DNA from 3 places in the Ferdinandcohnia sp. FSL W7-1320 genome. Region 1 is predicted to be linked to each of the others. Evidence: riboswitches for the same ligand, from Rfam matches in the RefSeq annotation. Region 1 holds a riboswitch; each other region holds the start of a gene.
What was found. Region 1 has a riboswitch for cyclic di-GMP ahead of NST91_RS09255 (DNA-binding anti-repressor SinI). Riboswitches for the same ligand answer to the same signal wherever they lie in the genome.
Positions count from the first base shown of each region.

Region 1 (10,884 bases):
GGGTGACTCTCGCACCATCGTAGAACAAGGAAAGAAAATATACTACAAGGGCTGCAGTTACAAAATCGGCAATATCTGTCATCACCGTAGTATCTCTTCTTAGCATCGCTTTCTCCATAAAATAACCAAGAATGGCTAACAGTACACCAATACCAATTGGCTGATACCATGCAACTAAATCAACACTATCGAAAATGCCAGAACAAATGGCTACAATTAAAGGTAATAAAATTAATTTCATAATAAAGTTAGTCACGGCATTCACACCTCCTTTACCTCGTATTTTTCACATAATTGATGGATTATATGTAAAAGCACTATCGGTCTGTTTCCACAACGGTAATATTTTTTACTCGTTCAGTCTCTGGTTCAAACGTGATATTTACAAAAACACCGAATTCACGATTATCCTGCTTCAGCCAAAGTTTGAAACGTTCAACATACATTCCGTTTTTCTTATGTCTACCAACATGTAAATAATCAACAATTTGAGCGGAAGGATAACGTTTCTGTGTCTCCTCCATCGCAAGTTTTCCCCATTTTGCATACTCTGGGACTGGCTTTTTTTGCTCAGCTGAAAAAGCTGCAGAATCATTGTCGATAAAAACAGTTGGAGTTAATAACAAACAAAAACTACAGCCAATCAATATTTTACGCAGCACATACAGCACCTCACTTTTACTTTAGGAATTCCCTGCATTAGGAAAATTTATGCAGTTTAATGGAAAGCTATGGTATTATGAGAAAAAAGGGGGAGTGCTAGTGTGCAGGCTATTTAAAATGTCGATTGGATTTCTTTTTTTACTTGCTCTGATCGGCTGTAGAAATGAAAACAATCCTGCTAAGAAAGCAGATGGTGTGCTGACTCCGGTCAAACAAAATGAGAGAAATTCGCAAATCATTAGTTCACTCGGGTTCGATACACTTTTAATGTACGACCTTAACATAAAAAACGAAGATATAAAGATGATTCATGTTTGGGTAGAGCATTTTAAAAATGGAGAAAAACAAGAAGATATCGTACGAGGGGCAACCGCAACTAACGAAGATATGACGTTGTCTGCTGCCAAAATGAATTTTAACATGGATGACACTACATATGCCCAGTGGACGTTATCGATGACCGATGGCACAGGTTCTACCACGTTGCAGTCACCAGTTATGGAAGTTGATACATCAATCGGCACTGCTCAATCTCAACTCAATGACAAAATACATATTGAAGCAGAAAAGCCCCAAGCACTTGCGCTAATTGTGAAGAATGGCTCTAAAGGCATCAGAGTTGGCTTGGATGAGGATGTTATTGAAAACACAGTAAAAGAAAACGATGAAGTGTATGTTGTAAGGGTAATGATTAGTAAAACAGAGGAATATGAATAAAAAGCGATCTTATATCGGATCGCTTTTTTTGTTTGATCATTCTGCATGATTTGGACATTCTACGTGCATATTAACTTTATGTGAAAAGTTAGCTGGTAGGAGGAAAATCATGCGGAAACGAATTTTTATTTTTGCGATTTTGCTACTTAGTTCATTATTGCTTGTCAGTTGTAAAGGAGACGACAAGGCGAAAGAACAAGAGAAAAAAGAAGATCCAAAAGCAACCAAAATTCAACAAGCCGACGAACAAATCATGGATCTGGGCTCTTTAGGCTTTACAACAGAAGACCTCGTTAAAAATTGGAACGAAGCTCAAACAGAAATGAAAGATTCCGATAAAATTGAACAATTGAATGTAAGAAATGGAGAATTCAAACACGATGTCAACAACGGAATGATTCTTGAAGGAATCGTAAATGAAACAACAAATGAAGTCGTTCGTTTATCAATCGTGAAAAAAGACGTTGAATCAGACAACCTCAGCACTACGTTAGATAAATATGAAGACACAATTGCTGCATTCTTCTTATTGGTTGCCGTCACAAACACAGAAGAGGCAGTCAAAGAAGAGGATATTGGAAAAGTAACATATAAATTGGGACTCCTTCGTGACAAGGATAAAAAAATCAACGGAACCGCAACGCTGAACAACATTACGTATAAAGCCCAGGAGAATGAAAGAGGGTTAGTAATATCAGCGTTGGAGAAGACGGATTAAATGAAAAAACCTTGGAAGGATTGTTCCTTTCAAGGTTTTTTCAACATTATTCTCCTTTTTCTTTTAACAAAACTGTCTTTAGTTCTTCAACAACAGCATCAAATTCATTGCCTTCAGTTTCAATGCCATGTGATTTTGCTGTTTCGAGAATTTGCTTTCTCCTAGAATCTGGTTTCATTCGTAGTTCTTCGTATTTATTAGAGGAAGGCTTTATTAACTCGGGTTTCTCCCTATACGTTTCTTTAAGTTCTGTTATAAGGGCTTCCTCTGATTTACCTTCAACTTTAATTCCCGCTTCTTTAGCCTTCTCTTGGAGCATTATAGAACGAATTTCGGCTTGAATTTCCTCTGAATCCTTACCTTCAGTTTTAATACCTAAATCCTTTGCTAGATTGTTTGTATAATTATCAAATTGTTCACTCTCCCTAGCTTGGCTACGAAGATCACTCGTGGAATCTGAAGTTGTTGTTTCTTCGGTAGTTTCATTTTCCTGTTCGTTCATACTTGAGTCCTTCACTCTAGTATCATCAGAAGGTACTAAAACCTCGCGTTCTTGTTTGACGTCAATATCTGTATCTTCACTTGCTAATACGGGTATTAATTGTGTGGAGCCTAAACAAAGTACAACGATTATACCAGTTATCACTATTCCTTTTTTCATTGATTTCACACTCTCTCCTCTCATCTGTTATAAATAGTTAAACCAAATCATTCGACATGTTACATCTTCACTATTTCCATTGTTATATACTTTTATTACTCGGAATCTAAATTCAACATTTTTTTGTCACGTTATCAATATTATTCCCTCCTTTGTTTTTTATGTGACCATTTTTCCAGTTGCTAAATTTTATATAGTTTTGAAACTCTCTGAAGTCCTCTTTGCTTAATCCGTCATCAATTGCATTTTTTAAGAGCTTGGTCCACTCTTGATCAAGTGGTTCATTAGAATGAGGAATCGTTCTTTCTTCTCCTAATAAAAATTCAATATTTGTATCGAGTGGCTTTGAAATCTTAGTTAAGAATTGAATAGAAGGATTTTTTTGTACATCTCGTTCAATATAGCTTAAATATGACTTTGAAACTCCAGCGCGTTTTGCAAGCTCTGTAATCGTGAGACTTTTCTGCCTTCGTAATTCTTTAATCCTCGAACCGATCATCTTCCTTCTCCTTCGTTAATTTGAATACTTACACGTTCATTATAAGGAACTTATTGTTCTTAATAAAATAATAAAATAGTAAGGAAATAAGAGATATTACGAGAAAACGAACGATATACGTTCTTTATTAAGAAAAAATGACTGATTTTGGGATTTTTCAAATATAAGACTTATGGGCTATACTCACATTGTAAGTTCGTTACAAAGAACATAAATGAACTTTACTAAGTACAGTTCTGGTTGATCTCCTTATCAATACATAAGGATTCAATATAAAAATTTATAAGAGAAAAAGAGGAGGAAACAAAAATGAGTTTGAAAAAGAAATTAGGTTTAGGGGTAGCATCAGCAGCACTAGGATTATCACTAATCGGGGGAGGAACATTTGCGTACTTCAGCGACACAGAAGTATCACACAATGAATTTACAGCTGGTACATTAGATTTAGCAGTAAACCCATCAGTTGTAATTGATGTTGAAAACATCAAGCCTGGAGATATAATGGTTCGTGAATTCCTATTAGAAAACAATGGTTCTTTAGATATTTCATCAGTTGATTTAGCTACAGCTTATAACGTTGTAGATGCAAAAGGTGATAATGTTGACGACTTTGGTAAACACATTAAGGTGCTATTCCTTGAAAATGCTGATAAAACAGGTGATGGTTGGGTTATCGGAGATTATAATGATGTAATTGCAGAAACTACATTGTATGATCTTCAAAATATGGAACCAGATGCAGTTGAAAACGTACAAGGCTTCTTTACCCACTTATTTGGATTAAACGGTGAAGGTGATGGTTTAGAGAATGGTACTAGTGACCAAATGTATGTTGCATTCGAATTTGTTGACAATGGTGCAGATCAAAACGAATTCCAAGGTGATACTTTAAAACTAGATTGGACATTTACTGCTCATCAAACTGAAGGGGAATTAAAATAATATTTCATAATTGAAAAGGGGAAGGGGATTCTATCTCCTTCCTTGTATACATACTAGTTACAATAATCTTGTGAAAAACGTTATTTATAGGGAGAAAAAAGGGGAAACGAAGATGAGTATGAAGAAAAAATTAGGACTAACTGCCGCAACAGCTATTCTAGGATTAGGACTTATTGGTGGGGGAACATTTGCTTATTTTAGCGACACTGAGGTATCAAATAATTCGTTTGCTGCTGGAACATTAGACTTAGAGCTAAAAAGTACTGATGACAGTGCATATGTTGATTTAAGTGTTGATAATATGAAGCCAGGTGATTGGACAATTAAACAACTTCGCTTATATAGCGAAGGTTCACTCAAAATTAAAGATGTAAAAATGAACGTTGATTACACAGTGTCTGATACAAATGGTGACAATGCTGGGGAAGATTTCGCAGATCATATTCTAGTAAGAATTAGTGAAAATAGACAAAATGGTCCAGTTGTACTTGATTGGACACCACTTTCTGAAATTGAAGATTTAGTTGTTGCTGAAGATTTAAACTCTAAAACAGGTCCATTAAATAATTCGGACAGACAAGTATTAATTTTCAACTATAAGTTCGATGATAATGGTGCGGATCAAAATAAATTCCAAGATGACAAATTAGATTTCCAATTGATTTTCGATGCTAGTCAACAAGATGGGGAACTTAGATAGCTACTAATAGGGGAGGAGAGCCCTCTCCTTCCTGTTTTATATATATTTATGAAAGCATAGCACCTGAGTTGTTTTCATAAATATATATAAATCCAGAATTGCGAATTTGAAGGGGCTGAGATAGCATTGCGAAAAACAAGTAGATTACTAAGAGAAATGAATAAAAGATATAAAAAATACAAAATCATATTTAAGGCTGCCCTTGTATTTTATATTCTAATATTCGCTATGAATTATTTTACTTCAACAACAACGGCATATTTCACTTCTAAATCACAAGGTAATATCTTAATTACTGCAGGTGAATGGTCGCCACCAGATAATAGTAATCTTGTATTCCCTGAGCCAGCTAACGATAATCTAAAAGCATGTCCGGCAGATATGGAAGTTATTTTAAGAAATACTGGAAGCGACATGACGACACAAAGTATTTATGAAATATATTTCACTTCAGAGAATGGAAAGCCTAAAAATCAAGGTGAAAAAATTTATGAAGGTGTTATTCCAATTCTAAAAAGTGGAGAAGAGATTACGTTAACACATAAAACAAGTAATGAAGGATTTTATGAGTTTAAAGCTATTCAAACGAATAAACAGTTTGATGATGCATGGAGCAAAAAGAAGCTCAAAGTAAAATGCATGAACAACAATTCTAATCAAAATGACAATTCTAATGAAACAATCGAAGTTGAAACGGAAGAGCCAGTTATTGAAAAAACTAAGGAAAATAATATAGAACCTGAAAATGAACAACAAAGTAATGAAGTATCCAGTGAGGAACCAACAGAAGTTACAAATGAAGAAGCAACATCTGATGGGATGGTAGGAACAACTGGTGATTCAACTGAAATTGCGAATGATATCATAGATGATAATAAAGAGGAGAAGGATGAATAATGAATAAAAAGAAGGTAATTAAGAAGTGGATTAATCAAATTGTCACGAGCTTGCTCGTACTATTATTAATAGGGGTAGCAGCTTTGGTAGTTTCAAATAAAATCTCAGGTGGGGAACCAACAATTTTTGGTTACCAACTTAAAACTGTATTATCAGGGTCAATGGAACCAGGAATCAAAACAGGATCTATTATCGCAGTAAAAACAGGCGGAGATATGACGCGGTTTAAAGAAGGTGACGTAATCACCTTTATGGAAGAAGATGAAAAACTCATCACTCACAGAATTACTGAAGTCCTAAAAAACGAGAATCAAGTGATGTATAAAACAAAAGGGGATAATAACAATACAGAAGATATTAATCCAGTATTAGCTCAAAATGTAGTAGCCGAATATCGTGGATTAACGATTCCTTATCTTGGATATTTTGCTGATTTTGCAAGTTCAAAAAATGGAACAATCATATTAATGATAGTCCCAGGGGTTTTGATCTTCCTATATTCTATTTTCTCACTTTGGAGAACAATTTCAAAAATTGATATAAGCAATAAAACAAAAGATGCTATCGAAGAAACAAAAACTAATTAAGGATCAATATTCTTTAAATATTGATCCCCTTCTAGGGAAGGAAGGGAGCAAATAATGAAGTTAGGTAAGAGTTTTATTAGAATAATATATTTTATGACAGTGTGTACTCTTCTATTTTTTTTTCTAGCAAATCAAGTTAAAGCATCTCCATCTAACAACAATAAAGAAATAGATATCAATACAACACCTGAAAAAGTATTATTTGATGTTGATAATTTTAAACCGGGAGACTGGGCAACTAGAACATTAATCATAAAAAATAGTGGTACTGAGGATTTTAACTATTTAACTTCAGCAGATCGAAAGTCAGGATCGAAAGAATTGTATGAGGAGTTATTTCTAACTATTTCTGATAAGAATGGAGATATTTTCAAAGGAAAATTGGGGAATTTTAAAAAAATAGATCCTAGACCAATAGTAAGTGGTCAACAAGAGGAACTAATATTTACGGTAGAATTTCCTCCACATTTAGGGAATGAGTACCAGGGTTTAGCAACTGAAGTGGAAATGAAGTTCTATGCAGAAGGTACTTTAGGTGGAGTCCTTCCTGTTGATGGACCTAAATTGCCTGAGACTGGTACTAACACCTTTAATATACTAATTGCTGGTATAATTTTAGCTTTAGGTGGAGGTTTTATATTTTACTACCTGAGAAAACGTTTAAGATCGTGATTGATAGATATTTAATTTAATAGGGAGTATATTCGTTCGTGTATTCTTTATTGAGAATGAATAAAAGCGGATCATAGGATATATCTGAATAAGTTCTCAATATTAACTTAACTTTATTAATGATGATTTGCGAGGTTTCCAATGAAATTTATCCTCATTTTGCTAGCTTTTTTAAATCTCATAGACGCATTTATCACCCATTTCGGAATCCTTGGCGGCCATATATCAGAAGCCAACCCGTTAATGTACACAATATACGAAATCCATCCGGTCTTATTTTTACTTATAAAAGCAATGCTTTCTTTATGTTTGATTTCACTTTATTTTATCATTCGTATCCCAGTGAACCGATTAATTCGTTCTTTATCCTATATAGCCACTGCTTTATATGCATATGTTTTTATCCTCCATGGCTATTGGATTACTCAAATTTTCTAAATGGAGGAGTCTCTATGTATACAAAAACATGTTCAAGATGTTATCGACCATCTTTTAGGAGCAGTAAACAAGGTAAATGGAACTGTCCAATTTGTAATCATAATCTCGCAACATTTCGTGCCCGTGATGCTGGAGAAGCATATCCTTCATCATTACAGAAAAAATACCCAATTCCTCAACAATCTGAATCCCACAGTAATACCACTTTCGATACATACATATAAAATAAAAAATGCTTCAGGCAACCAATGTGCCGAAGCATTTTCTATTTATTATCCATCTTCCATTTGTTGAATTCTAAGAATGATCGAAATTCCTCTTTGGAAACTCCTGATTTCATTGCCTCGCGTACTAGTCTAGTCCATTCTGAATCAAGTTCTACACTTTCAGGTTCTGATTGTTCATGGAGCAATTCGTTGACTGTAACTCCTAATACTGTAGATATTTTTTCAAGAAATTGGATAGAAGGGTTTGATTGGAGATTCCGTTCGATTGAGCTCAAGTATGATTTGGCAACTCCAGCGCGATCTGCTAGTTCAGATAGGGATAATTGTTTTTGCAAACGAAATGTTTTGATACGTTGACCAATCATTCTTTCTCACCTTCCTTCATATACCTATTATAGCATATAACGAAGTAAATGTTTTATAACAAGAACACAAAAAACTGAAAAATAAAAAGGAACCCGATAATTTAGGTTCCCTCGCATCCTTATGTTTCCAATCCGTAGCTTCAAAAGGTTATTGTTATATGTATAGATAAGGTCCGTTATGCTGTTTTACTTTGGAGGAAAGCTTGAATATCCTGGACGCTCATTCCCATCTCCACTGCTTCTAATATAAGGTCGATCCAATCTTGATCCAATTGCTCATCTTTGTTTTGTACTTCATTTAACATTTCGTTTCCTCCCAAAATACAATTAGTATTCCAGGCAGTCCAGCCGTCTTAATTGTTACGTCCAATCTTAGACCTGTGACTTTGCGTCCCTATTTTTCAATAGGTTTGCCTTTGTCTGTTCGAATGTTAGCCGTCTACCTAAAACGATAGTCTCTTATGTATAGAACCTTTGTATTACATTTAGAAGTATAAAACATGAAAATGAAATTTTCTGTAAAAATCTGTCGATGTCAAAATATTTACAAAACACGAAATATAGTTCGTCCGACCAATCGAATTTTAGTAGTTTTACTCTATTTATGTAGAATAAACTCGAATTATAGGGATTTAGACCTATAAAATGTAAACTTAATGAAGTGGTTGGTTAATACATAGTGATATTCTAACCAGGTTTTTTGTAAAATTACCAAAAAATTGTAAGGAATTTGTCGAACGATTTCTTTTAAAATACCCTCAAAAAAATAGTACCTACCCTCGGAAGGTGAGGATAGGTCAATTTTACATCGTGTTTTGACAAAGATAAAACAACCCGCCATTGATAATTTCGACAAGAACTTTCGGTTCGTATTGCTCTTTGAGTGCTTCTTTTTCAATTTCATAGCTTTCAGGTTTTTCTTCGATGCCCTCATAAAAGGAATTTAGCAAGGCTAAATCTTCGTCCCAGCGCTGCCTTGCTTCATCTGCCCAAGAGTGGTCCTGAGTTTCAACATACCCTCGCACATATTGCTGGAGACGGTTAATTCCACTTTGTGGCTTAACAAGCGGTGACATTGTATACGTATGATCAGGTATCTTAGGAGTAAGCGGCAACTTTTCAACTTTTTCTTGGAAATCTTCAACAATGATTCCATTAATAAGCTGTAACCCGAGTGACATCAGCACATCACGCTTGCGGTCACTCTTGTATGAAATTTTTACATTCAACCCAAGCCACGGGAAAAGAGGGGTATTCCCTTGTGCACCGGGCGGTGATTGCTGATACAAGCGTATATAACTTGCGAGCTTTTTCGTCGATTCAAAAATCTGATGTAAACGGGGGGCACCAAAATGAATAAAGTCGCCCTTCACATTGTCAGGCGTTTGATCCCGATCTGTAATTAATGTAAGCTTCATCGGATTTGGAGTTCCGCCTGTTTTTTCAACATATGTCCAATAAAAAGGTCGATTCATTAATTGCTTATCTAAATCAACGGTTAATTGTACGGTCATATATCCGGGATGACGTTCAAGAATTTCACAATGGTTTGAAACAAAATAATTCTCAAGAAAGTTAACTATTTCCTGTTGCTGCATGCTGCTCACCACCATTTTGTTCTTCAAAGCTTATGATAGAAGTTAAATTTTCCATCTTAATTTTCATTTCACCCTCACTCCGCGAACGAAGCATGATATCCTGAATATGGTCTTCGATGTTACCGAGATCCAATCTTGTTAGGATATCATCCAATTGTCCAATCACACGCTCAAACAGATTAATTTTTTCATATAATAGCTTTAAAATATGCTCTTCAACCGTGTTCTTTGTTGCGAAATTATAAATATGAACATCTTTTTCCTGGCCAAGGCGGTGAATACGCCCAATCCGTTGCTCAAGCCTCATTGGATTCCAAGGGAGGTCATAATTAATAATGTGGTTACAGAATTGTAGGTTAATTCCTTCACCACCAGCTTCTGTTGCAATCAAGACCTGGAACTTACCTTTAAACAATTCTCTCATCCAATCTTTTTTCCCGCGTTTAAATCCACCTCTAAATGGAACAGATGAAATTCCATTCTGTTGCAGAAACCATTGTAAATACATTTGGGTTGCACGGTATTCGGTGAAAATGATGACTTTATCATCGATTTGTTTGATTAATTCAACCGCTTTTTCAGCCTTAGAATTTTGTGTAACCTGTTCGACCTTTTTCATGAGGCCCATCACCATATCCTCAGGGACCGCGCTACTTCCGTCTTCATTCTTTTTCTCAAGCATTTTCTTCAACGTAAAATATACAGCCTCTCGACTACTACAAGCCTCTCTTTGTAAGGTTAAGATTGAGAACATACTGGATGCAAAGCCTGAAAAGCTAGACCGATAGGCAGAAATGGCATCATATAGTTCCTGTTCAGTCTCAGAAAATTCAATTGGCACTGTTTCCACCTTGCGTTTTGTCCACTCAATTCCTGTATCGTCACGGCGATTGCGGATCATCACCTTATTCACTAATTCTTTCAAATGCTCATGGTCATCGATTGAACGACTCTTCTTTCCGAAAGATTCCTCAAAATTCTCCTGATTCCCTAAATGCCCAGGCTTCAGCAATGAAACAAGATTAAAAATTTCATCGATCCGGTTTTGAATCGGAGTAGCGGTTAATAGTAAACAAAACTTCTTTTTCAGGTTTTGAACAAATTCATAGTTTTTTGTTTTGTTGTTTTTAAGCTTGTGAGCTTCATCGATAATGATCAAATCATAATCCTGTTCATACACAATTTCACGATGTGGGCTTC
Region 1 is NZ_JBBPAM010000001.1:1,830,555-1,841,438, forward strand. Features, by position in the region: gene NST91_RS09185 (DUF2512 family protein) at 1-256, opposite strand, end outside; gene NST91_RS09190 (YqzG/YhdC family protein) at 318-662, opposite strand; gene NST91_RS09195 (YgaN family protein) at 763-1,380, shown strand; gene NST91_RS09200 (ligand-gated ion channel) at 1,490-2,098, shown strand; gene NST91_RS09205 (hypothetical protein) at 2,145-2,768, opposite strand; gene NST91_RS09210 (helix-turn-helix domain-containing protein) at 2,872-3,258, opposite strand; gene NST91_RS09215 (TasA family protein) at 3,568-4,200, shown strand; gene NST91_RS09220 (TasA family protein) at 4,313-4,900, shown strand; gene tapA (amyloid fiber anchoring/assembly protein TapA) at 5,027-5,797, shown strand; gene sipW (signal peptidase I SipW) at 5,797-6,384, shown strand; gene NST91_RS09235 (TasA family protein) at 6,439-7,056, shown strand; gene NST91_RS09240 (DUF5658 family protein) at 7,198-7,494, shown strand; gene NST91_RS09245 (hypothetical protein) at 7,509-7,718, shown strand; gene NST91_RS09250 (helix-turn-helix domain-containing protein) at 7,760-8,086, opposite strand; gene NST91_RS09255 (DNA-binding anti-repressor SinI) at 8,263-8,391, opposite strand; cyclic di-GMP riboswitch class I at 8,422-8,511, opposite strand; gene NST91_RS09260 (YqhG family protein) at 8,890-9,684, opposite strand; gene NST91_RS09265 (DEAD/DEAH box helicase) at 9,662-10,884, opposite strand, start outside.

Region 2 (10,884 bases), 3.2 Mb from region 1:
GGTCTTTCTACGCATGAGGAACTTGCGGAAGAATTTGATGTGTCGCCAAGCAGCATCTCGACAAAATTTAGAGAACTCGAAAAAGTCCTTCAGGAAGAGCTTGAGAAATACGATGAAATGATCAATGGCCCTGATCTAGATGATGAATTTTTATTCGATTAAAACCGTGACAATCCATTTGATGGGTTGTTTTTTTGGGGTTAAAAGAAGTGTGCATCCGACCTTAGTACCATTTTTACAGAAAATAAAGGAATTTGTCGATTTCTGTGTAATCTGTAGAATGTAGCTACTAAAGGGAGGGTTTGAAATGAGGAATTTTGTCAAAGTTTTGGGAATCGTGCTTGTGTTGTTAATGCTTGTACTACCTGGAAATACTGCATTTGCTCATGGGGATGATTGCGGATGTGGCGACTATTTGCAAGGAGCAGAGCGTAACAAGGCGGTTGCGAGCATATTGAAATCGAATGAATTTAAAGTGGTGAAAGCAGATAAAAAGAGTAACGGATACCAGTTTGTCGGGGCTAATCAGATTATGGCAATAAAAATGCCTAACTCTGAGGGGAAAGTCTACACAATGGTCGCTGTTCCGTTTGTTCACGAAAATGGCGAAGTGTTATTATCAGTTTTTGCGGATGGAGTTCATATGGGTGACGGACCTCCTCCAATACAATAAGTAAGTTTTGATCCCTGACAAATCGTTAGGGTTTTTTTGTTAAAATTTTGTCACAATTTTCCTTTGCAAAGTTTGCTGAATAGTGTAAAATGGATTTTAATTGGAAAATGAAAATGGTAGGTAAAAAGTATGAGTTCTGAACAACTTTTAAAAATAATGGTAGACATTCAGAAAAAAGTAGAAGAAACATCTTCTATCACAACTGAAGAGGTTATGCAGGATCTAATTGGTAAATTAAAAGATTGCCAGTCTGCATAATTCGATATGAACTTTAAGGATGAAGTCAGAGGATGAACTCTGGCTTTTTTTGTTTCAAGATAAAACCTTTCGTAATCTCCTAAAATATGAGAATATGTAATTGTTTAGTAACTTTATTGCTTAGAAGTCCACTACTTATATTAGTAAGACAATGGTAAAAGAGTTTACAATTTAAGGAGTATAACCCTTGGCTGAATAAAGTTATGCCTCCGGCGGATGCCACGATTTTTCAGTGGACTTTTTTCGAGAAAGCTCGAAAAAAATCGGGCGCAAATACGCCAAGGCGCATTTGATTCAATAATTTAGGAGGAACTCAGATGACAAAGGTTCGTTTTGGTGTTTTATCAACCGCGAAAATTGCGAGAAATACAGTGATTCCAGCGATGGAGCGTGCACATAATGCAGAGGTTGTGGCTGTTGCGAGTGAAAGCGGGAAGGCGAAAGACTTTGCTGTTGACCTTGGCATTCCAAAGCATTATGAATCATACACCGATTTATTGAATGACCCTGAAATTGATGCGGTGTACATTCCGCTTCCAAATCAACTACATAAACAATGGGCGATTGAAGCTGCGAAGCACGGAAAACATGTGCTTTGTGAAAAGCCAGCAGCATTGACCTCACAAGACGTGGAAGAGATGGCGGCAGCTTTTAAAGAAAACAATGTGATTTTCATGGAAGCGTTCATGTATCAGTTCCATCCACAGCATAACCGTGTGAAAGAAATGATCGCAACAGGCGAAATTGGTGATGTGAAGTTAATTCGCTCAACATTCTCCTTCCTCCATGATTTGAATTCTGGAAGCATTAAGATGCAAAAGGATCTTGGTGGCGGCGTGTTATATGATGTGGGTTGCTATTGCATCCATGCAAGTCGTTTGATTACGGGTGAAGAGCCAGTTGAAGTGAAGGCAGCTGCAAACATTCACCCGGCACATGACGTCGACATTACGGCAGCAGGTACGCTGAAGTTTGAAAGTGGCGTAATTGCGAACTTTGATGTTAGCTTTGAGCAATCATTTAAGGAGCAGTATGAAGTGGTCGGCACGAAAGGTTCGATCGTAGTGAAGCATGCATTCCGTCCTGACAATGAAGGTGGAAACGGTGTGCTTGTGGTGAACAACGAAGGAGGCCAACGTGAAGAAACGGTACAAGGTGACCAGTATAAGCTTCAGGTGGAGCATTTTGCAGAAAGTGTTCTTTCTAATAAACAACCGATGTACAACCTCGATGAAACGTTGAAAAATATGCGCGTGATCGAGCAGGCACTTGCTTCCGCTCGTAACTAAAAAGTCAGCCCCCGGGCTGGCTTTTTTCGTTTCTTCCTTTTTTATCTCCCCTTACTCAAATCTATCAAAATTTCTCTCCCAAACATGTATATCTATCAAAAATCCGGCAATACTAGATTACTAGAAGATGGGACACAGGGACAGGTCCCTTGTCCCAGAAAAATGGAGGGATTCGATGATGATGAAGGTGAATGTGGAGTTACCTGAGGTTCTACCGGCGAATAAGGAAGATTTTATGAAATTGTTGCTAGAATTAGTAGTGAAAAAGTAATGGGAATTATGATGTGGTCTATTGTTGAAGAGTAGAAAAACTTATATACTAATAGAAGAAAACGTATATCAGAATAGGGCAAACTCTCCGAAAGGATTGGACGCAAAGCCTAGGGTCTACCGTACACTGTACCATGATCGCCTGGCTGCCAATAATGTACGCTTGTTGGGCCATTCTTTTAGTGATTGGTCTTATTTTTTTGCCTGAATTTCTACTATTCTACGAGGAAGAGGTACCATAGATGAAAAGTATTCGAACAAGGTTATTTGTTAGTTTTTTTGCCATTATCATCCTTTGTATAGGCTTAGCGACCTATAATTACATAGCGGTGTCCAATATGAATCAGAAAACGGACGATGTTGTGTCGGAGGAACTCTCAGTTTTACTAGAATATGATAGTTTGAAATACAATATTGCCCAGAGTATTGCGCTTGCGAGGGCGTATGTACTGTATGGGGATGATACCTATAGAAATGAGTATGATGTTTACTCGGTAGAATTTGATTTAACGGATCGAAAATTAAATGCAATGAAGGTAAAAGAGGTTGAAGAGCTTATAAGGGAAATGAAAAATTGGCGTGAATTGATGAAGGAAAAAGTTTTTGCCCCTTATGATAGCGGGGATACTGAGCTTGCGATGCATAATTTGAAGACGTATATCCAACCGAAGTCAAATGAATTGATGGAACAAGTTAAAAAGCTCACGGATGATCGAGAAAGACAGATTGTCTCAACGGGTACGGACGTTGTGAAATATGGTCAATCAGTGAACTTCGTAGGACTTCTGGTCACAGCTGCTGTGATTATTTTAGGAATTGTGATTTCGATTTATACCTCTGTGGTGATTGCTAGACCGGTAAAAAGTGTCGCAAGTCGAATGAAGGCGATTTCCAATGGCAATCTTCAATCGGAACCAATTAAAACGAAGCTCAAAGATGAAATTGGTCAGCTTGTTTTGGCGGTTAATGAGATGAATGAAAATTTAAAAGGCATGTTTAAGAAAATGGTTGTCGTCTCCGACAGTGTCACTGGTCAAAGTGAAGAATTGACCCAGTATGCGGATGAGGTTATGGCGGGCAGTCAGCAGATAGCAGTCACAATGGAGGAACTTTCACGCGGTGCAGAAGACCAGGCGACGTCTGCTACCACATTAATTGAAAAAATGTCCACGTTCTCGGACGAAATCATGCATGTAGCGGTTAAGGGCGATAGTATTAAGGAACAATCACAAGGCATGCTTGCCATGACAAACGACGGCAGTTCATATATGGAAACATCGATTCAACAAATGTCGAGCATCTATGAAAAAATGAAACAGTCACACGCGCTTGTTGTTGGTCTGGACCATAAAACAAACGAGATTACGAAGCTTGTTAAAGTTATTCAGGAGATCGCGGGGCAAACGAATCTTTTAGCATTAAACGCAGCAATCGAGGCAGCCCGCGCAGGAGAACACGGAAGAGGATTTGCGGTTGTTGCCGATGAGGTTCGAAAGCTTGCAGAACAGGTTGGTAAATCGGTCGCAGAGATCACAGAGATTGTAAAAGGTATCCAAACAGAATCAAAGCAGGTCGTTCAATCCTTAGATGACGGCTATCAATCCGTTGAAGAAGGCACCAACCAAATTCAAACGACCGGAAAAACCTTTAATGAATTGAAACGAACAATTGAAGAAATCGGTACACAAATAGAAGCAATGTCAAGCTCGTTATACGGGGTACTTGACGATACAAGAGAGATTAGCGGTGCCATCGAAGGAATTGCGGCTGTCGCTGAAGAATCAGCTGCTGGCGTTGAACAAGTATCCGCAACCGCCCAGCAATCCAGTAGCTCCATGGAAGAAGTCGCCAAAAGCGCCAAACAACTCGAAGAAAACGCCGGCGAACTAAACGAACTCATCCAAGCCTGGGACAAATAGTGCTGGGGGAAGGACCCTTAGGGCAATTTCATGTGCCAGGGTTCCAGCCGCCGCTGTAACCTCCACTTTGGGTCCCAGCTGAACCTTGGGACACAGGGACAGGTTCCTTGTCCCAGAAGGCTGATGGACTCCTCCACCAGCGAAATGGTATATTATAGAAAAAAGGGAAGAGAGGAACTTCAGTAGTGGTAAATATCGGTGACATTCTTTTTCAATTATTTGCACTTCTCGTTCCAATTAGCATAATAGTGGTACTCGTTTATGTGGTACGGTTCTCAAAGCGGGTTAAACGAATGGAAGCGAAGCTAGATGAAATATCGAAAAAAGTAGAGTAGGACTTGGGAGAGAATCCCAAGTCTTTTTTTCTGAGAGTGTTGGTGACCAGTTTTTATCTCAGAAAAAGGATGCCTGTGTTGGCATCCTTTATTTTTTAACACTTACTTTTACATTACGAAACATGAATTTGGTTTTTTCTTGTTTGTTCGTGAGTACCATCGCGTCAATCTGGGAGGTGGTATCCTGAAGCTCGACCTCAAGCTGAACCGTCCGCCACGGATCATGCAAGCCAATCACCGGCGATACCGTCTCAGCTAAAAAAGTTCCTCTTGCATCAGTCTCATCCACAAGTAAGTAAACGGCGGCCTCTCCCTTCACCTGCACCTCAAATATAATTGTTTCTCCACCTTTTACCCCTCTAGGTGAAAAAACAAATCCTTCGTTTTCCTCAGCGCCCTTCGTTTTTACCTCAAAAGTACCTTCCTCGACCTGTACGACCGTAGCGCTCACACCAAAAAAAGGTGACTTCTTCTCCGCAGCAGAAGCAGGCGATACCGAAAGAAATAATAATGCTATACAAAGTAAAAATTTGAATTTCATCATTAGGACCCTCCTTTGAAACAATGAGTCTGTTCCATTAGTATGTGGAAAAAGGAGGAAAACATGTAAGGCATAAAAAAACAACCGGTATTATAACCGGTTGTTTACAACTTCTAATTCCAAGATGTGGTGGGACAAGGGACCTGTCCCTGTGTCCCACTGAACCCCTTGGCATATCTACCTATTCAATTTCTAAGTGTTTTTTCAAGCGGGAAGAGACTGCTTGGCGCTCGTCTTCAGAGACGATCCAGTACCATGCGTCTAGGGTTTTGCCGACACCATCGATGCTGAATTGTTCAACGTTTTGACGTGCATCCTTGTAGTTCGCCTGAATAGTTTTCATTTCATCGAAGGAAATATCGGTCTTGACGTTATTGCCAAGTGCTCCGAGAATATCATCAATTTTTGTAACGGAGGAGAAGCTGGCTCCTTTGTTGATAATCCCTTGGATGACCTGCTTTTGGCGATCTTGTCGTCCGAAGTCACCACGAGGATCGTCATAGCGCATTCTTGAATATTTAAGGGCTTCTTCCCCATTTAGAGTTTGTGTTCCTTCTGAGAATGAAGCACCCTCATAAGAGAACGCGAATGAGCTGTTCACCTGGATTCCGCCAAGCGCGTCAACGATTTGCTGTAATCCTTCCATATTTACCTTTACATAGTAGTCAATCGGTACATCTAGGAAGTTCTCGACGGAATCAATTGTCATATCGACGCCACCAAATGCGTAAGCATGGTTGATTTTATCTTGAGTTCCTCTGCCGACAATTTCAACACGTGTATCACGTGGAATGCTCAACATCTGCATGGAATTCGTTTTAGGATTAACACTAACAACTATTAACGTATCAGTACGACCCTTGTCACCCGAGCGTTCATCAACACCCATGAGCAGAATGGAAATCGGATCCTTTTTATTAATATCGATTTGATTTGTTCGTTTATCTGAAGGGCCCCGTTCCTCATGCATTTTTCCTACAGTACTCGCAACAGATTGATATAAATAAACGGCATAACCACCGACGGCTAACAATAAAACAAGAGCAATTGTTCCAATAACCTTTGGCCATTTCCGTTTCGGCTTTTGTTTCGAATGTCGGTCAACACGACTCATTTCAATCAACACCTTTTTTTAGATTAGGATAATCAAAAACTGCATATTTTATTAGACGTTTTATAGAAAGAAAAGGTTTCATTTTTTGAAAAAATATTGTCTGTCTTGTACGAATTATGTCGAAAATGTTCAAAAAGGTACAAAAAAGTAATAATAATATGTAAGCTCTTCCTTATAGATTAGTAGAGATTTAAGAGAAAAAAGCCAGACTCAAAAAATTAAACTCACTTTTGCCAGTACCCGTTACATTGACTATAATAATCTATATCAAATATGGGACGCGGGGACAGGTCCCTTGTCCCAGGAAAAAAATGGTGGGACGAGGGACCTGTCCCTCTGTCCCATGGGAGGATATTAAATGAGTGCGGATGTTGTTGTGGTGGGTAGTTTGAATGTGGATATGGTGGTGAATGTGAAGGAGCGACCAGAATGGGGTGAGACGGTACTCGGTCATGGCTTTTTTACAGGAAACGGTGGGAAAGGTGGTAACCAAGCGTATGCAGCTGCGAAATTAGGGGCATCGGTCGCAATGTTGGGCTGTGTCGGGGACGATCTTTTTGGTAAGCAGCTTTTAGAAGGATTGAATGAAGTCGGGGTGGACACGTCAAATATTGAAAAGATAAGCGGCGTTTCTTCCGGCGTTGCGGTGATCAGTGTAAATGCCGAAGGAGAAAATAGTATCGTTGTTTCACCAGGCGCCAACGACCATGTGACACCAGAATATGTGTCTAAATACGAAGAGGTCATCCGTAAGGCGAAGCTTGTGATGATACAGTTGGAGATTCCTTTGGAAACGGTCATCGAAGTTGCGAATATCGCGCATACATATAATGTCCCAGTTATGCTCGACCCTGCACCTGCACGAAAGCTTCCCGATGAGCTATTAAAAAAAGTGACCTACCTTGTTCCGAATGAGAGCGAGCTAGGAGTTGTAGCGGATACGAAAATTACGGATGTGGAATCCGCTAAAAAAGCTAGCAGTTGGCTATTGGATAGAGGTGTTGGGACTGTTTTTGCTAAGCTTGGCGGAAAAGGCGTTGTTGTGTCTAGGGAAGAAGACACGTTTGCTGTCAAACCTCACGCTGTGGATGCGGTTGATACAACAGCAGCTGGTGATGCATTCGCTGGCGCACTTGCCACAGCGCTTGCTGGCGGCAAAAGTCTGCAAGAAGCAACGGAATTTGCAAATGCAGTTGGTGCCCTAACCGTCACCAAAAAAGGCGCTCAAGCCTCAATGCCAACACTAGAAGAAACAAACAAATTACTAGGGACAGGTGACAATGGCCAGTAGTGGGTCACACGACCTGTCCCTCTGTCCCAGGGAGGTAAATGATGAAGAAGGTTATTTTTGATGTAGATACGGGGATTGATGATGCAATGGCGATTGCGTATGCAGTGAACTCGCCGGAGCTTGATATTATTGGGTTAACGACATGCTATGGAAATGTCGCAGTTGATGAGGCAACCAGAAACACATTGGCTGTTTTAGAAAAGCTAGGTAGAAACATCCCGGTATTTGCGGGTGCGGACAAGCCCCTAAATCGAAATCCGCGTGAAGGCTTTGCGAAACATGTGCATGGGGAAGATGGATTAGGGAATGTATTGGATTTTGAACCTCAAACATCAGCGAAATCAGAGTATGCGGTAGATTACATCATTGAACAGGTCAAAAAGCTACCTCATGAAGTAACAATTATTGCCGTTGGGCCGTTGACAAACCTGGCCTTAGCGGTTCAAAAGGCACCGGAGATTGTGGAGCTGGTCTCCGACGTGGTGATTATGGGCGGAGCAGTTTTTGTACCAGGGAACGTAAACCCATATGCAGAGGCGAATATTTTTACAGATCCTGAAGCTGCGGAAGTCGTGTTCGCATCAGGATTACCGATCACCTTAGTCGGATTAGACGTGACGATGCAAACCTTGTTGCCAAGACAAAATGTGGATGCGTGGCGAAATGCTGGCTCCGAAGTCGGGGAGTTTTTTGCGAATATGGTCAGCTTTTATCATGATTTTTATGAATGTGCTAATCCTGGAATTGGCGGGTGTGGTCTCCATGACCCGTTGGCAGTCGGTGTGGCTATTGACCCGAGTTTAGTGAAAACAAATTACATAGGAGTTGGCGTCATTACTGAAGGAGAAGAAGACGGCAGAACGGTGCCACTTTCAGAAGAAGAAGAGCCTAAAATCAATGTCTGTACAGAGGTTGACGCACCAAGATTCTTAGAACACTTTCTAAAAAGAATGCCTGCAGGCCAATAAAAAAATTTCAAGCCCATGCTCTTAAAACTAGTAGCGTGGGCTCAGTTGTTGTAATATTGTAATAATAAACGGGAAATGGGTTTGGGACACGGGGACAGGTCCCTTGTCCCAGGAAAAAAATGGTGGGACGAGGGACCTGTCCCTCTGACTCAGGGAAGCAAAAAACCCTGGTCCCACGTATGAAGGTGGCATGAATTGTGATGGAACAACAGGTTGTGGCGTATTTAAAGGAGAAAGAGTCTGAGATGGTGGAGGTTCTAAAGGGGTTAGTCGAGATAGAATCTCCATCTCATGATAAAGAGGCGGTTGACCAAGTCGGTGAGCAGGTTCAGCAGCTCTATAAAAAGTATGTGGGTGGCTCAATCCAAAAGTTTGATAATGAGCATTTTGGGGATCATTTCCGCTGTGAATTCGGTAAGGGAGATGAGCAAATTTTGATTTTGGCTCATATGGATACAGTTTGGCCAAAGGGAACACTTGAAGAACTCCCATTCCGGATTGACGGAGACATGCTTTTTGGGCCAGGCTCATTTGATATGAAAGGTGGCATTGTGCAAGGATTATTTGCGGTAAATGCGCTTAAAGCACTTAATGTTCCTTTGAAAACGAAGGTTGTCATGTTGTTTACGTCGGATGAGGAAATTGGTAGCGAGTCATCGCGTGACTTAATTGAAGCAGAGGCGAAAAAGAGCAAATATGTGCTTGTTCTAGAATCCGCGGCAGCCTCGACTCAAGGGAAACTCAAAACATCTCGTAAGGGCGTCGGCATGTTTACAATAAAAGTACAGGGTCGCGCAGCACATTCAGGCATTGAGCCTGAAAAAGGAATTAGTGCAATTGAGGAGTTAGCCCGACAAACCATATATTTACACGGACTAACGGATTTTGAAAAAGGAACAACACTCAATATCGGGCTTGTAAAAGGTGGAAGTGCTTCAAACGTAGTCGCTGCAGAAGCAGAAGCAGAATTGGACTTACGTGTGAAAAATAACGCAGAATTTGAACGCGTTATTCCATTAATTCAAGGTATAAAGCCAACCAAAGAAGGTTTAACGGTAGAGGTAACTGGTGGAATCAACCGTCCAGTGATGGAAAAAACGCCGGAAATCAGTAAAATGTTCGAAACAGCAAAAGATATAGCGAAGGAACATCTTGGCTTCGAACTAGAAGAACAAGCAAGTGGTGGAGGTAGTGACGGCAGTTTTGCATCACAATTTGCCCCAACCTTAGATGGTCTAGGACCAGTAGGTGATGGTGCACATGCATCAAACGAGCACCTCCTTATCTCGCAAATGCCGGTAAGGAGTGCACTAGTCGCCCTACTCATCTCAAAATTAGCAAACGAATAAGCGCGACACAAGCCAGGTGGGACACAGGGACAGGTACAGTGTCCCAGAGAAAATTGGCCGTAAATAGATCCGCTTATCCCAATATGGGAAACAGGGACAGGTTCACTGTCCCAGGAAAAAATTGGTGGGACGAGGGTCCTGTCCCTCCGTCCCAAATGTGAGGTTATGGATATGTTTTTTAATAGGGAAGAGTTTCAGCGTAAGAATGAGAATCGTGGAAGGTTGTTGGTGAGTTGTCCTGACCAGCCTGGAATTGTGATGGCGATTTCTCAATTTTTATATTCGTTTGACGCGAATATTATTGAATCAAGCCAGTATTCAACCCACCATGAAGAGGGTACATTTTATCTTCGAATCGAGTTTGACTGCCCATCTTTAACGGAGAAAAAGCCTGAGATGGAGTCCGCATTTTTAGAGATTGTGGACAAGTTTTCAATGAAGTGGAAGCTAATTGACGTTCAAAATGTGAAAAGAACAGCGATTTTTGTTTCAAAGCAGCTTCACTGTTTGCATGAACTTTTATGGGAATGGCAAAGCGGAGACTTGATGACAGACATTGCGCTCGTCGTGAGTAATCATGAGGACGCAAGACCTGTTGTTGAAAATCTTGGCATTCCGTTTATTTACATACCGGCAAACAAGGACATCCGTAAACAGGTGGAAGAGCAGCAACTGCAAATTTTAAAAGAGTATGATATTGATTTGATCGTATTGGCTCGTTACATGCAGGTGTTAACACCTGACTTTGTGGCTGAGTATCCAAACCAAATCATTAACATTCATCACTCGTTCCTACCAGCGTTTGTCGGGGCTAGACCGTATGAGCGTGCATATACTCGTGGGGTAAAATTAATCGGTGCAACCTCCCATTATGTAA
Region 2 is NZ_JBBPAM010000001.1:5,016,939-5,027,822, reverse strand. Features, by position in the region: gene NST91_RS24100 (YecA family protein) at 1-162, shown strand, start outside; gene NST91_RS24095 (hypothetical protein) at 308-673, shown strand; gene NST91_RS24090 (YwzD family small protein) at 803-931, shown strand; gene NST91_RS24085 (Gfo/Idh/MocA family protein) at 1,249-2,220, shown strand; cyclic di-GMP riboswitch class I at 2,559-2,644, shown strand; gene NST91_RS24080 (methyl-accepting chemotaxis protein) at 2,733-4,409, shown strand; gene NST91_RS24075 (hypothetical protein) at 4,595-4,744, shown strand; gene NST91_RS24070 (hypothetical protein) at 4,833-5,288, opposite strand; gene tagU (polyisoprenyl-teichoic acid--peptidoglycan teichoic acid transferase TagU) at 5,467-6,399, opposite strand; gene rbsK (ribokinase) at 6,758-7,690, shown strand; gene NST91_RS24055 (nucleoside hydrolase) at 7,732-8,658, shown strand; gene NST91_RS24050 (M20 family metallopeptidase) at 8,859-10,007, shown strand; gene purU (formyltetrahydrofolate deformylase) at 10,179-10,884, shown strand, end outside.
Region 2: linked by a shared signal. The riboswitch ahead of NST91_RS24080 (methyl-accepting chemotaxis protein) and the one ahead of NST91_RS09255 (DNA-binding anti-repressor SinI) in region 1 are both predicted to bind cyclic di-GMP.

Region 3 (10,884 bases), 1.4 Mb from region 1:
ATGCATCTTCATTTTTTTCCCTCCTAGAATCTAGCCATAAATAGGCCGAATAGTAATAGATACGTAGCAAGAATGACTGCTCCAACAACACCAACTGAAATCCAGGTTCCAACTAATCGTTCCGAATTTCCCCCGTTTGTGTTTTTATTTCTGTTAACTTTTGAAGCTCCCATCCAACTCAACCTCCTTATGTTCTTCTTACTTACATCATAATTAGGAATAGTTCTCAATGTTGTGAACTGAATCACACATCAAGTGTAATTTTTAATACACTCATAAAAAAAAGACGAGAAAAAAGGCTATTTCTCGTCCCCTAACTTTTGATTAAAACTCAATAAAACCGCTCTAATTCGGCTTTTTGTGGACTTTTCCTCCCTTGTACCCTTCGAAGAAATCCGAAAATGACAAATTGGTGAACTAACCCCTGCACAAAAAAGCAGCCTCCGAATTTGGAAGCTGCTTAATCAAGTTGATAAACTAAAAATCTCTCATATGTGTTTTTCTCAAACAATTCAGGAATGATGATTTCTTTCTTCATTTGAAAAGGTGTATTGGTTTCTACAAAATAGGTGTACTCGTTTGATCCATAATAAAGAATAATCTCTATGTGTCGTGGATTCTGCTCGTATGAACGTAGGATATTAGACAATGTATGCTTAAAAACCTGTATAGAAAAAGGATTAAAAAAGTAAAAACGATTATCAAGCGAGTTAATTTTATAATCCTGTGCGGCACAATGGTGAATTTCAATTTCACCTTTTTGGTAACCTGACTTTTTAAAATAGCGTACTCGATTTTCCACCGCTTCATGATAGAGACTTTTGTCAATCTCAATCCCAACAACAGATGCCCCAAAATGGTGATGTATATAAAAAAGAAGCCTACCCTTGCCACATCCAAAATCCACTACCCGGTCGGTTTCCTTCAATTGATAATGCAAAAATAGTGCGTCGAGCCCTTCATATGGCGTCGGTTCATAGCGGTGATAATGTACGGAGGGGCTAAATCCCTTTTGGCCTCCACTTGTTTTTACATGTAAAAGTGCATCGTAATACTTATCATCCATTGGTAGTCTCCTTGCCATGATGTGATTAATATGGTATCCCTCTCAATGCAAATGTTAGCTTTTCTGGATTGCGAATGGAAAAGATATGTTTGATTTGATTTTTCTCTTCTTCAAAGCATACCATATTCTCTTGTTGGTTATCTCGTTTAATCAAGTACAAAAGATCTGAATTTATTTGTGAAATTTTGTTTCACAAAAAACCCCGCTACATTAAATGTAACGAGGTTCGTGGCAAGGCTATCCAAAATATTTTGGTAATGTAACGACGACCATTAATAGGAAGATTATAAAAATATAATTCACTGAATATAGAAAGTTCCAGCGAGCCCATTTCATATCATCCTTAACCGTAAATCCTTTGACACTCAATACAATCCAACCAATATTAAGCACTGTCGAGAGTACGACAAATACTAATCCTAGGTCCCCTAAAAAGAAAGGTATCGGCAACAAACAGATCACCCAGAACAGAAAATGCTTCTTCGTTACCTCAAATCCGCGAACGACTGGGAGCATCGCGACTTTAGCCGCTTTATACTCTTCATACTTTCTCATCGCAATCGCATATGTATGAGGCATTTGAAAAACAAATAAGATCAAGAAGAGCATAATTGGAACGATGTGATCGATAGGTGCAACCGCAGCCCACCCCATTAAAGGAGATACGGCGCCAGAAACACTTCCAATCACAGTATTAATCGTAAATCTGCGCTTTGACCACATCGTGTATAACACAACATATGTGAACCAGCCTATAAATGTAAAAAAGATAGCTTCAAATGTTGTGAAATATAGAAAAATGAATCCTAGAGCAGTACAAATGATTCCTAATACCAGAACAAATTTCAATGAAAAATGCCCTGTTACAGTTGGTCGCTTTTTCGTTCGATCCATGACTGTATCAATGTCAACATCATACCAGTTGTTTATGATGAGTGCCCCCGCCATAACGAGCGTACTTCCGATTATTGTATACAGAAACAATCCCAGATTGTCCTGAAAAGATGCGCCCGTAAAGTAAATGGCTAACCAAAATCCTGAAAACACGGGTAGAACATTGGCTATTAAAACCCCTGCCTTAAAAAGTGATTTAAGATCAGCTATGAGGGATGTTTTTTGTATTTGAATTTCTGATTGCATGGATATCCTCTCTCCTACGGTTCTATTAGAAGAACATTATGCTTCAAATATACTATACCATTTTTATCGCTCTTAGGATAAGAAAACCACTTTTTACCTACTTCTATAGTGAATTCCACCCAACTCCCATATCATTCCGCTCCCTACAGTTAAATAGTAAAACTTTCTCATTGCTTCCCTCAAAAAAGTTTTGTAAAATTAGACCATCGCTTTTTGTTTGTTTCCTAAACAAATTAATAAAAAGTTTTCTGATTTGAAAACGCGCTCAGTTTTCTAAATATTTTTTTCAATAAAAGAACAACACTTACGGAAGCAAATGTAAACGATATTACAGCTAAGAGAGATACAGGAGGAAAGAAAAATGGATTGGTTTGTAGACAATTTACCGATTATCTCGGTAATTCTTGGGGTTGCTTTACTTCTTTTTCTAAATATGAAGCTTAAGCTAAATAGTGTGATTGCCCTTTTACTATCAGCAATCCTTGTTGGTTTATTAAATGGAATGAATCTAACAAGTATTGTTTCAACTATTAAGGCCGGCCTTGGCAGTACACTTGGAAGCCTTGCTTTAATAATTGGTTTGGGTGCTGTATTAGGTAAATTAATGGTTGATTGTGGAGCAGCCCAACGTATTGCTTCTACTCTATTAAATAAGTTTGGTGTTAAAAAGGTAGAATGGGCCCTAATTATTATTGGTATGGTATTTGGAATTTCCGTCTTCTATGAGGTCGCCTTTATTATTCTAGCGCCACTTGTTATTAGTATTGCGATGGAGGCAAAAATTCCATTCTTAAAGCTTGGAATTACAATGGTTGCAGCTACTACTCTATCACATAGTTTATTCCCGCCACAGCCTGGTCCGACTGCATTGGTCGATGCTTATGGCGCAGATATGGGTATGGTTTATATAATTGGTATTGTTGTTTTTATTCCGGCAGTTATCGCGGCTGGAATCATTTTACCAAGAATGATGAAAAATTTAGATCGTCCGATTCCAAAATTAATGGAAAAACCAAAAGAGTTCACTGAAGGAGAAATGCCTAGTTTTGGTTTAAGTCTTTTTGTTCCATTAATCCCAGCAATCATGATTATGACTGCAACTATTCTAAATATGTTTATCGAAGAAGGAAGCTTGTTCCATGAAATTATTAACTTCCTAGGTAGTGCAGAAATTAGTTTACTTGTGGCTGTTTTAATCGGTATTTATGTATTTGGTATACGTACAGGTCGAGACATTAACACTGTAATGGACTCTTTCTCAAGCGCTATCAAAGGAATTGCGATGATAATCTTTATTGTAGGTGCAGGTGGTGCCTTCAAACAAGTCATTCTTGATTCTGGTGTTGGTGACTATATTGCTTCGATGATGGAAAATACTACAATTTCACCGTTGATTATGGCTTGGTTTATTACTGCCTTAATTCGTATTGCTACAGGTACAGGTGTTGTATCAGCGATAACTGCTGCTGGTATTGTAGGTCCTCTAATCGATACATTTGATGTTAGCCCAGTATTAATGGTTCTTGCAACAGCGGCTGGTAGTAACACAATCACACACGTTAACGACGCATCATTCTGGTTATTTAAAGAATATTTCGGTCTAAGCATTAAAGATACCTTTAAGACATGGGGTCTATTACTATTCACAACTTCTATTGTAGGTTTGGGTGTTGTCTTGATCCTTGATATGTTTATGTAATACATTCTGCGAGCCCTAACAATTTCGTTAGGGCTCTTGTTACTATTTACCAATCATATTTTTTAAAAAAAGCGAAACCAAACTCTGCTTTCATCGTATATAAGAGAGAAAGTTGATGAGGAGGTATTGCAAAGCGCAATAGATTGGATAATAAGGTATACTATTATAAATAAAATAACTAACTTATGGAGGTATTTCTATCATATGAAAAAGATATTATCAGCATTAGTAGCACTTACTTTGATTTTTTCCCCGCTTGGGAGCTTTGTTTTCCAAGACCAACCAACGGCTGTAGAAGCAAAGGGATACAAATCAGGTAAAAGAGGATTCAATAGTAATATTGGGAACAAAAATAAATCAAACTTCCAGCAACAACAGAAAAAACAAGACAACAATGTTACGAACAAATCTACTACTCCTACCACTCCAAAAGGTGGATTCATGTCTGGTGGATTAATGAAGGGTCTTATGCTTGGTGGACTTGCAGGATTCCTATTCGGAGGTCTTTTAGGTGGAATGGGTATGCTTGGTTCATTTTTAGGATTAATGATTAACGTTCTTGCGATTTACGTTCTGATCTCCATCATTCGAAAAATCTTCGTCATGATTAAAGATAAAAAGAAAAAAGAGACTGATCCATGGCAGCGCTAATACTTTCTGAACAGGAAATTATAAATGCAGTTTGTGTCTATATCGGCTTAAAAAAGCAAGTAAAGCCTGAAGAGGTTGAAGTGGAGCTGATGTATGACGATGATTACGGATTCTCCGCAGAAGTATACGTGAACGATCGAAAGCAGGTTCTCATTATGGCGAACTTAATTGAAGCAATTCGTTTATGGCTAGGCGAATTTCTTAACCGTGACCCATATGCCGGAATCAAACTTGTGTTGGACGACGAAGAAGGTATTATTGCCCATATCAACTAAGAAAAGCGCAGGGCGCCCCAATTCCAGCTAAAAGCATGCACGTCCTGTGCATAACGCTGGAATCCTTGCCATCCTGGCATGGGCGATCAGCACAAGACGAGCGCTGACAGAAGGTGATTTTTACCTTCAGAAGCGATTGGCTTGTGACCTCGTGCCGATGGTGCCTGGAGCTGGACAACGAGTAAAAAGCTCATCCATTTGGATGAGCTTTTTTATTTCGCTATTACGATGCGTTTTTTTCCACTTTCTTTTGCAGCATATAGCGCTTGGTCGGCTGCCTTTTTTAAAGAATCTACGGTCGTTCCATGGTGTGGATATATCCCGACACCCGTACTGATCGAAACAATGATTTTTTCATTCTCCATGATGATTGGGTTTTCATTGTAATACTCATTTAAAGTTGCGTAAATTTCCTTTACACACGTGTCGCTGCTATTTTTAATCAGAATCATGAACTCATCTCCGGCATAACGATACCCCTCAAACTTTTCATTACATACCGTTTTCATTCCGTATGCTAGTACCTGTAAATATAGGTCACCAGCATCGTGCCCAAAGCGATCATTGACCTGTTTTAAATCATCAGAGTCTATCATCATAACTGTTATTTCATCATTCTCATTTTTGATCAGTTGTGCTAAATCCTCATGGAAGGCACGGTGGTTTTTTAAACCTGTTAATTCATCCGTACGAGACATTGTGTAAATTTTTTCATATAATCTTGCTGTTTCAATCGAGTTGATCACTTGCGCTCCGATCATTTGTAGTAGTTCCTCATGCTCTTTCCGATAAGCAAAATCTTTAAAGCTCTGAGTTGAGATGACACCTTTGACCTGGTCATCAATGACAACGGGTACAAAAAGACAGGAGCTTGTGTCCTCGTCCCCCTCACCCATTTTCGTATCATATTCAATGTTCTGGTTTTGATGTTTGAGGTGGACGATTTCCCTTGTTTTGATGACTTTTGATGTGTAGTTTTCGCCAAAGTCTACGGTACTTGGAGGAGCTGGTTCGCCATTATCCATAATAAAGACTAAATGAATATGTTTGTCACCAGGATTATGCAATGCAATATAAAATGCATCAGTAGGCATAACACGTGAAACCATTTCATAAGACTTTTGGAGAAGGACGGATTCATTTAATGTTTTACTGCAGACTTGTGCGAAATCATGTAGGATTCGGTAATGCTTATTCATCCAATGCATGTTTTCCATTTGTTCGTTTATTTCTTGGAGTTGATTTAAAAGGGTACTGGTAATCTCTTGTTCTTCTTTTTCCTGACATGTTTGATTAAGTAAAGTACGAACCTCGTCAGAAATTAGAGTCTTCTCAGAACCAATCATCTCAATTAGTTCGCTTAATTTTTTTAGCAAGTTAAGATTCTGGATTGTTTTCTCCATGTAATCACTTCCAAATTTTTTTAGAGGATGTTCCAAAATTCGTTTGAAATGTTCCAATTCCAAAAATCTAGTAATATAGTAGCAACATATTGTTAATAATTTGGTATAAAAAAAGACTAATCATATACCGATTAATCTACGTTCTTTCGATACGAGCTGTACTCGGTAACTGGCTGGCATGTCCAAAATGAGGATGTTCCAAAACTCAGGTAAAAATGACACATAGAATTTCTGGGTTGGCTTACTTCTACGTTCCTCACGTATAATTACATACGCTCTGGTACAAAAAAGCTACGCCGCCTTGAACTTCTCGGTCCTTTTTATCTTCCATTTTGAACACTAGTGAACTTTAGCCCCTATAGTTTTGCGTCTTCATCTTTCAATGAATTTGCCCTTACTTTATCCAATTAACTCATTAAAGAAAGAGTATTTTAAATAGTACTATAATTATATTTCTATTTTCCTCTTTGGTCAATGAAATCGTTATAATCTTTTGCTAAAAACGGGAAAATTTTCCTATCCCAAATGCCCTATACACTTCTCTTGTTTCAATAAGAAAATAGTCTTCCCTAGTTTTCTGACTTGACAATTATAATTATTATTGTTTTTTTTGCCGATTCGTGTATAATTATGCCGGATTACGTTATGAATCTTATCTCTATTAATAGAAAGAAGGGGGTTGCTATGAACAGTATACCTATAATCCAATTTAAAAATGTCACAAAGCAGTATGACAATGATCCAGCTGTTCTCGACAATGTTAGCTTTGAAATAGAAAGAGGAAAATTTTATACTCTTCTCGGTCCATCTGGGTGTGGAAAAACCACGATACTTCGGTTAATCGCAGGATTTATTGAACCATCAAGTGGTGAGGTTTATTTTAATGGTAAAAAAGTAAATACGACACCTGCAAATAAACGTCAAGTAAATACAGTGTTTCAGGATTACGCCCTGTTTCCACATCTTAATGTATTTGAAAATATTGCTTTTGGGTTACGTATAAAGAAATTGAAGCAATCTGAAATAGATAAAAAGGTAAAAGAAGCTTTAAGCTTTGTTAATCTTGCAGGCTATGAAAATCGTGAAATTCAAGAAATGTCAGGTGGTCAGAGACAGCGTGTTGCGATTGCACGTGCAATTGTTAATGAACCCGAGATTATCTTATTGGATGAACCATTATCCGCTCTCGATTTGAAGCTTCGTACCGAAATGCAATACGAGCTTCGCGACCTTCAGAAGCGGCTTGGTATTACTTTTATCTTCGTTACCCATGACCAAGAAGAAGCTCTTGCCATGTCTGATGAGATATTTGTACTTAATGAAGGAAAAATTCAACAAAGTGGTACCCCTATTGATATATACGATGAACCAATCAATCGTTTTGTTGCTGATTTTATCGGTGAATCTAATATCGTAAAAGGAAAAATGCATCGAGACTTTCTCGTAGAATTCGTCGGAAAGACATTTGAATGCGTTGACCAAGGTTTTTCAGACAATGAATTAGTCGAAATTGTCATCCGTCCAGAAGATTTAGAAATTACTTCTGTTGAAAAAGGAAAACTACAAGTTGTAGTGGATTCCCAGTTATTTAGAGGAGTACATTATGAAATTTGCGGTTTGGATAAGGATGGAAATGAGTGGCTTGTTCATTCAACTAAGAAGGCTAAAGTTGGCGAAGAAATTGGACTTCATTTTGACCCAGAGGCAATACACGTTATGCGTCTTGGTGAAACAGAAGAAGAATATGATCGTCGTTTAGAGGCATACGTGGACGGGGAAAGCCATGGAAAATAAGGTAACACGTAATCTTGTTTTTATCCCTTATGCATTATGGATTCTCATATTTGTTATCGCTCCAGTTACACTTGTTCTCTATTATTCTTTTTTTGATATAGAGGGAAATTTATCTTTAGTAAACTATAAAACATTCTTCACACCCGTTTACTTAAAAATGACGCTGAGCTCTTTTTGGTATGCGTTTTTAATTACAGCTGTAACTCTATTAGTTGCATATCCGACAGCGTATTTAATTACAAGAACAAAACATAAACATCTGTGGTTATTATTAATCATTGCTCCATCCTGGATTAATTTACTATTAAAAGCCTATGCTTTTATTGGAATTTTCGGAACTTATGGCACAGCGAATGCGATTCTTGAAGTGTTTGGTATTGGCTCTAAACAATTATTATTTACGGATTTTAGCTTTGTGTTTGTATCTGTATATATTTTTATTCCGTTTATGATTTTACCAATCTTCAACTCGTTAAATGAATTAAACCCTAGTCTGCTAGATGCTTCTCGCGACCTTGGGGCATCTAAATGGACTACGTTTCGTCGTGTGATTTTTCCACTTACGATTCAAGGGGTAAAATCTGGCTGTCAGGTTGTATTTATTCCTGCTTTATCATTATTCATGCTGACACGACTAATTGCAGGAAACAAAGTGATTACACTTGGTACTGCTATTGAACAGCAGTTTCTTGTCACTCAGGATTGGGGCATGGGTTCAACAATAGCTGTCTTCCTGATTATTTTTATGGTAGTAATTATGGTCGCAACTGGAAACCGCAAGAAACGAGGTGCTAAAAATGAGAGATAAACTGGCTATTTCTTCTAAGGCGTATCTATTTATTATTTTCTTCATTTTATATGCACCGATTTTCTATCTCGTGTATTACTCATTCAATAGTGGTGGCACGATGAGCAATTTTGAGGGCTTTACCTTGGATTGGTATAAAGAGCTATTCGGGGATACTAGACTGCTAATCATCGTGTTAAATACATTTGTGATTGCCTTGCTTTCTGCTCTTGTATCGACCATTATTGGCGTGCTTGGAGCCATTTGGATTCATTCGATTAAACAAAGACAAACTCAAAATACTTTACTATCGTTAAATAACGTCTTGATTGTAAGTCCTGATGTCATTATCGGTGCTTCCTTTTTAATTTTATTAACAATGGCTGGAATTAAATTAGGATTTTATTCTGTGTTACTTTCACATATTGCCTTCAGTATTCCAATCGTTGTACTTATGGTACTGCCAAAACTAAAAGAGATGAGTCCTTCTTTAATTGATGCAGCGAGAGATCTCGGAGCAAGCCAATGGCAGGTTCTAACAAAGGTGATTATTCCTTACATCACACCAGGAATTTTTGCTGGATTTTTCATGGCCCTTACGTATTCCTTCGATGATTTCGCTGTTACATTTTTCGTAACAGGAAATGGTTTCTCAACGCTATCTGTTGAAATCTATTCTCTTGCACGACGAGGAATCTCGTTAAATATTAATGCATTGTCAACTCTTCTCTTTATCTTTACAATGCTTCTTGTTGTTGGATATTACTTTATTGCACAACGAGGAAACACACGTGGATTGGGGGTTCGGAAATGACGAAGCTCATCCGTGCTTTTATATCAATTGCACTTGTATCTGGTGGGTTACTCTACCTTATCCACCATTTAAATTCATCACAGGGTCTCGCTGGTGGGAACACGTTGACGATTTATAACTGGGGCGACTATATAGACGAAGAACTGATCGATCGTTTTGAAGAAGAAACTGGAATCAAGGTTATTTATGAAACCTTCGACTCTAATGAAGCAATGATGACAAAAATCGAACAAGGTGGAACCACCTACGATATCGCGGTGCCATCTGAATATATGATTGATAAAATGCGCCAAGAGGACTTACTCATCCCTCTTGACCATTCAAAACTACCAAATTTAAAAAACATTGATGAACGGTTCATGGATCTTCCTTTTGATCCGGGGAATCAGTACTCAGTCCCATATTTCTGGGGAACGGTCGGCATTGTCTATAACTCTACCATGCTTGATGGTAAAGAATTTACAAGCTGGAATGATCTCTGGGACCCTTCCCTAAAAAATGAAATCATCTTGGTTGATGGTGCCAGAGAAATCATTGGAATGGGGCTTAACTCTCTTGGTTATTCATTGAATGATACTAATCTTGACCACTTAATTGAAGCAAAGGCAAAACTGATGAAGCTTACCCCAAATGTAAAAGCAATTGTTGGTGACGAGGGTAAAGTACTGATTCAAAATCGCGAGGCTGCGATTGGAATTGTTTGGTCGGGTGATGCCGCTGATATCATGTGGGAAAATGAGGATCTGAACTATGTCGTACCAAGCGAAGGCTCTAACCTCTGGTTTGACAATATGGTCATTCCGAAGACGGCCAAAAATATTGATGGCGCACATCAGTTTATTAATTTTATGCTGGATGCGGAAGTAGCAGCTCAAAACACGGAATACGTCAGCTACTCTACTCCAAACAAAGAAGCACTACAATATATGCCAGAAGATATGGTGTCTGATGAGCGTTTCTACCCATCTCCAGAGCTAACCGAAAAGCTTGAGGTGTATGAAAACCTTGGGAAAAAAAACCTCGCCATCTATAACCAGCTTTTCCTAGAATTTAAGATGGGACAGAACTAACAGAAAAGCGCAAGGTGCCCGAATTCCAGCTGAAGGTAGGTACTCTTGTGCCTACCTCAGAAGCTTAGCCGTCCTGTCGTGGTCGGCAAGTACTGAAAAAAGGCATCTTTTTCCCTCAGAGGGGATTGGCTAGATAAGAGAGCCGAGATGCTCTTTCTTGGAGCTAGCATCGAATACAAGGACTG
Region 3 is NZ_JBBPAM010000001.1:416,313-427,196, reverse strand. Features, by position in the region: gene NST91_RS02130 (cytochrome c oxidase subunit II) at 1-12, opposite strand, end outside; gene NST91_RS02125 (hypothetical protein) at 24-173, opposite strand; gene NST91_RS02120 (methyltransferase domain-containing protein) at 461-1,066, opposite strand; gene cyoE (heme o synthase) at 1,304-2,206, opposite strand; gene NST91_RS02110 (gluconate:H+ symporter) at 2,568-3,905, shown strand; gene NST91_RS02105 (hypothetical protein) at 4,110-4,556, shown strand; gene NST91_RS02100 (DUF2653 family protein) at 4,544-4,831, shown strand; gene NST91_RS02095 (sensor domain-containing diguanylate cyclase) at 5,044-6,234, opposite strand; cyclic di-GMP riboswitch class I at 6,574-6,637, opposite strand; gene NST91_RS02090 (ABC transporter ATP-binding protein) at 6,919-8,028, shown strand; gene NST91_RS02085 (ABC transporter permease) at 8,018-8,836, shown strand; gene NST91_RS02080 (ABC transporter permease subunit) at 8,826-9,629, shown strand; gene NST91_RS02075 (ABC transporter substrate-binding protein) at 9,626-10,699, shown strand.
Region 3: linked by a shared signal. The riboswitch ahead of NST91_RS02095 (sensor domain-containing diguanylate cyclase) and the one ahead of NST91_RS09255 (DNA-binding anti-repressor SinI) in region 1 are both predicted to bind cyclic di-GMP.